DNA from 2 places in the Microbacterium sp. SCPM-O-B-15248 (M128) genome. Region 1 is predicted to be linked to the other one. Evidence: predicted binding sites of a transcription regulator. Region 1 holds the regulator's gene; the other holds the start of a gene.
The links. The regulator HrcA, encoded in region 1, represses chaperone genes, less so after heat shock. The targets are predictions, from matches to a motif close to TTNGCACTCGNNNNNNNCGAGTGCNAA.
Positions count from the first base shown of each region.

Region 2: the regulator HrcA is predicted to act here: its motif matches at 1,579-1,605, upstream of groL (chaperonin GroEL).

Region 1 covers NZ_JBYQLI010000002.1:308,730-311,122, forward strand. Annotated here, with positions in the region: gene dnaJ (molecular chaperone DnaJ) at 1-486, opposite strand, end outside; gene hrcA (heat-inducible transcriptional repressor HrcA) at 537-1,577, opposite strand; gene hemW (radical SAM family heme chaperone HemW) at 1,659-2,393, opposite strand, start outside.
Region 2 covers NZ_JBYQLI010000003.1:118,746-121,138, reverse strand. Annotated here, with positions in the region: gene groL (chaperonin GroEL) at 1-1,541, opposite strand, end outside; gene AC3E6M_RS05890 (cold-shock protein) at 1,713-1,916, opposite strand; gene AC3E6M_RS05885 (LytR C-terminal domain-containing protein) at 2,049-2,393, opposite strand, start outside.

The DNA.
Region 1 (2,393 bases):
GTGGCAGATGTCGCACGTGACCTCGCTCGTGCCGGGCTGCGTGCACGAGCCGTGGCACGTCTCGCACAGCACCGCCGTGTCGACGTCGAGGTCGCGGTGGACCCCGAACACGACGTCCCCGAGCGACAGCGTGACGCGAACGAGCGCGTCCTGCCCGCGCTCGCGCCGGGAACGCGGACGGGGGCCGCGGCCACCGCCGCCCTGCGCGCCGCCGAAGAACGTCTCGAAGATGTCGCTGAAGCCGCCGAACCCGGCCGCTCCCCCGCCACCGAACGGGTTCTGGTCGCCGCCCATGTCATAGCGGCGGCGCTGCTCGGGGTCGCTCAGCACGTCGTACGCATGCGTGACGAGCTTGAAACGCTCGGAGGCGTCCTCTCCCGGGTTGACGTCGGGGTGCAACTCGCGGGCGAGACGCCGGTACGCGCGCTTGATGTCGTCGGGGGCGGCGTCGCGTGCGACACCGAGGACCTCGTAGTGGTCAGCCACAGTCGCCTTCCTACCCGCTCGCGCGGGGTCGATCTTTCAGAGGGAGCTCGTCAACGCGCGCTGTCGTCGTCTTCGAGCATCCGGGTCAAGTAGTGCGCGACGGCGCGGACCGCCGCGAGGTTGGACGAATAGTCCATGCGGGTGGGACCCAGCAGGCCCACGCGGGCACCGCCCGTCGAACCGTCGTACCGGCTCGCGAGCACGGACGCCTCGATGAGACCGAACGGCTCGTTCTCGCGGCCGATGCTGGCCGAGAGGCCCTGTTCGTCGGCGACCATCTCGCTCATCAACCGCAGCAGCGTGACCTGCTCCTCGATGGCTTCGAGCAACGGGTAGATGCTGCCACGGAAGTCCGACTCGCGCTTGGCGAGTGTCGCCGCCCCCGCCATGACCAGCCGGTCCTGACGGAACTCGTCGAGCTCTTCGCCCACGATCCGCAGGACCGCGTCGGCGATGGCATCCAGGGCGACGCCCGGACGCGGACCTTCGGCGGCGACGCCGGCGACCGTCTGCGCGCACTCGGCGACGCTACGGCCCACGAGCATGGCCGCCACGCGCGCGCGAAGCTGGACGATGTCGGCCTCGGTGGGCTCCAGGGGAACGACCGCGATGCGCTGCGAGACACGACCGGTGTCGGTGACGAGGATGACGAGCACGCGCGGACCGCCGAGGGCGACGAGCTCGACGTGCGTGAGGTTCGCGCGGGCGAACGACGGGTACTGCACGATCGCGACTTGGCCGGTCAGCTGAGTGAGGGCTCGCACGGTGCGGGCGAGGAGGTCGTCGAGGTCGCCGGCCTCGTCGAGGAAGGACGTGATGGCGCTCCGCTGCGCGGACGACAGGGGGCGGAGCTCGGCGAGGTGGTCGACGAAGACGCGGTAGCCCTTGTCGGTGGGCACACGGCCCGAGGACGTGTGGGGGGCGACGATGAGCTCTTCGTCTTCGAGGAGCGCCATGTCGTTGCGGATCGTGGCGGCGGACACGCCGAAGGCGTGGCGGTCGACGATCGCCTTGCTGCCGACGGGCTCTCGCGTGTCGACGTAGTCCTGGACGATCGCGCGGAGCACTTGCAAGCCGCGTTCGGACACCATGGCCGGCTCCCTCCTCCTGGCACTCCACACACCTGAGTGCCAATTCTAGAGGATCGGCCCGCACGTGAGCCGGGAACGCGCCTACGCGGTCAGAGCCCGCACGACGGCATCGGCGAGCAGGCGGCCGCGCCGGGTCAGGACGATGCGTCCGCGCACGGCATCCGCGCCCTCGATGAGACCGTCGGCGATGAGGGATGCCACGGCCTTCCGGCCCTCGCCGAGGAGCTCGGACACCGGCAGGCCCTCGCGGATACGGCTCCGCAGCAGCACCGATTCGAGGCGCCGCGCCGTCTCGTCGGGACGTTCGCGCGCCGCGGCGGGGGACTCCTCCGCCGCCAGCCGCTGGGCGTAGGCCGCGGGGTGCTTGACGTTCCACCAACGGAGCCCCGCGACGTGACTGTGCGCGCCCGGGCCGAAGCCCCACCAGTCGGTGCCGCGCCAGTACGCCAGGTTGTGACGCGAGCGGTGCGTCGCGGCGGTCGCCCAGTTCGACACTTCGTACCACTCGTATCCCGCGGCCGACAGCAGATCGTCCGCGAGCTCGTACATGTCGGCCTGGAGATCGTCGTCGGGCATGGACAGGGCGCCCGATCGGATCTGGCGCGCGAGCTTCGTGCCGTCCTCGACGATCAAGGCGTACGCCGAGACGTGGTCGGGAGCGAGGCCGACGGCGGTCTCGAGCGAGGCGCGCCAGTCCTCGAGCGACTCCCCCGGGGCGCCGTAGATGAGGTCGAGCGACACGTCGAGCCCGGCCCGCCGCGCCGACGCCACCGCTGTCGCGACGTTCCGCGGATCGTGCGTGCGGTCGAGCACCGC
Region 2 (2,393 bases), on a different contig from region 1:
GTGAGGAACAGACCGGCGATCGACGCGGCGTTCTGCAGAGCCGAGCGGGTCACCTTGGCCGGGTCGATGATGCCCTGTGCGAACAGGTCACCGTACTCGCCGGTCGCGGCGTTCAGGCCGTGTCCGACGGGCAGCTCGGCGACCTTGTTGGCGACGACACCGGGCTCGAGACCGGCGTTCAGCGCGATCTGCTTGAGCGGGGCCTCGATGGCGACCTTGACGATGTTCGCCCCGGTGGCCTCGTCACCGGCGAGCTCGAGCGTCTCGAACGCGGTCTTGCCCGCCTGGATCAGGGCGACGCCACCACCGGCGACGACACCCTCTTCGACGGCAGCCTTGGCGTTGCGCACGGCGTCCTCGATGCGGTGCTTGCGCTCCTTCAGCTCGACCTCGGTGGCCGCGCCCGCCTTGATGACGGCGACGCCACCCGCGAGCTTGGCGAGGCGCTCCTGAAGCTTCTCGCGGTCGTAGTCGCTGTCGGTGTTCTCGATCTCGCGACGGATCTGGGTCACGCGACCCTCGATCAGCGCGGAGTCACCGGCACCCTCGACGATCGTGGTCTCGTCCTTGGTGATGATCACCTTGCGGGCGCGGCCGAGCAGGTCGACGGTGGCGTTCTCGAGCTTGAGGCCGACCTCTTCGGTGATGACCTGACCGCCGGTGAGGATCGCGATGTCCTGCAGCTGCGCCTTGCGACGGTCGCCGAAGCCGGGAGCCTTGACGGCGACCGACTTGAAGATGCCGCGGATCTTGTTGAGCACGAGCGTCGCGAGAGCCTCGCCCTCGACGTCCTCGGCGATGATGAGGAGCTCCTTGCCCTCCTGGATCACCTTGTCGACGATGGGCAGAAGGTCCTTGATGTTGGAGATCTTCTGGTTCGCGATCAGGATGTAGGGGTCTTCGAAGACCGCTTCCTGGCGCTCGGGGTCGGTGACGAAGTACGGGTTGATGTACCCCTTGTCGAAGCGCATGCCCTCGGTGAGCTCGAGCTCGGTGCCGAAGGTGTTGGACTCCTCGACGGTGACCACACCTTCCTTGCCGACCTTGTCGATCGCCTCGGCGATGAGCTCGCCGATCGCGGGGTCAGCGGCCGAGATGGACGCGGTCGCAGCGATCTGCTCCTTGGACTCGACCTCTTTGGCCGAGGCGAGCAGCTCGTCGGTGACGGCCTTGACGGCCTTCTCGATGCCCTTCTTGAGCGAGATGGGGTCGGCGCCGGCGGCGACGTTGCGCAGGCCCTCGCGAACGAGCGCCTGGGCGAGGACGGTCGCGGTGGTGGTTCCGTCACCGGCCACGTCGTCGGTCTTCTTGGCGACTTCCTTGACCAGCTCGGCGCCGATCTTCTCGAACGGGTCGTCGAGCTCGATCTCCTTGGCGATCGAGACACCGTCGTTCGTGATGGTGGGAGCGCCCCACTTCTTCTCGAGCACGACGTTGCGACCGCGCGGGCCCAGGGTCACCTTGACGGCGTCGGCAAGAGTGTTGAGGCCGCGCTCGAGACCGCGCCGGGCCTCTTCGTCGAAAGCGATGATCTTTGCCATAAGTGTGTCGTCCCTCCCGGACGGGTGACTTCCAAATTTGGCACTCGACGAAAGCGAGTGCTAACTCATTCTGGCACTCGCCCCTGGGGAGTGCAAGCCGCCCCGACCCCGCACGAACGACGCCGCCGTGGCATCCGGTGAGGGATGCCACGGCGGCGGGGAGCGAGGGGCTCAGGCCATGAGGCGAACGGACTCCGCCTGCGGACCCTTCTGCCCGGATCCGACCGTGAACTCCACGGCCTGACCCTCCTCGAGGACTCGGAATCCGGTCATCTCGATGTTCGAGTAGTGGACGAAGACGTCTTGGCCGTCCGTCACGGTGATGAAGCCGTAACCCTTCTCGGCGTTGAACCATTTGACGGTGCCCTGGGCCATGCGAACTCTCCTGTTGCTGAACGACGAGGTCATCGTAAGCACGCGGACCCTCGTCGTTCCGGCCCCGGAGACCATTGTTGACACAGCGGCATCCAACTTTTTACGCCGCGGAAACACGCGGCGCGGCGGGGCTCAGGGAGTGGGCTGGCCGGCGGCCCGATCGAGCCCGATGACCACGACCAGCCGCTTCTCGGCGCTCTCGTCGTCGGGGGTGTTCGGGTCGTCCGTGGGCTGCAGGAAGTCGCTCTGCGAGATCTCCGCGCCCCCGATCGCATCGGCCAGCCCGCGCGCGGCCTGTTCGTCGTCGGGACGCAGGTAATACACCGTCGTGGTGGCGAAGTCGGTCGTGTCGGAATCGCCGGTCTGCACGGCATCCCCCGGCCAGCCGAGCTCGACGATGCGATCGCGGAGGTTGCCGGACAGTCCCTCGTCGGCCGTGCCGTTGAGCACGACGACGGAGTAGGCGGTGTCGATCAC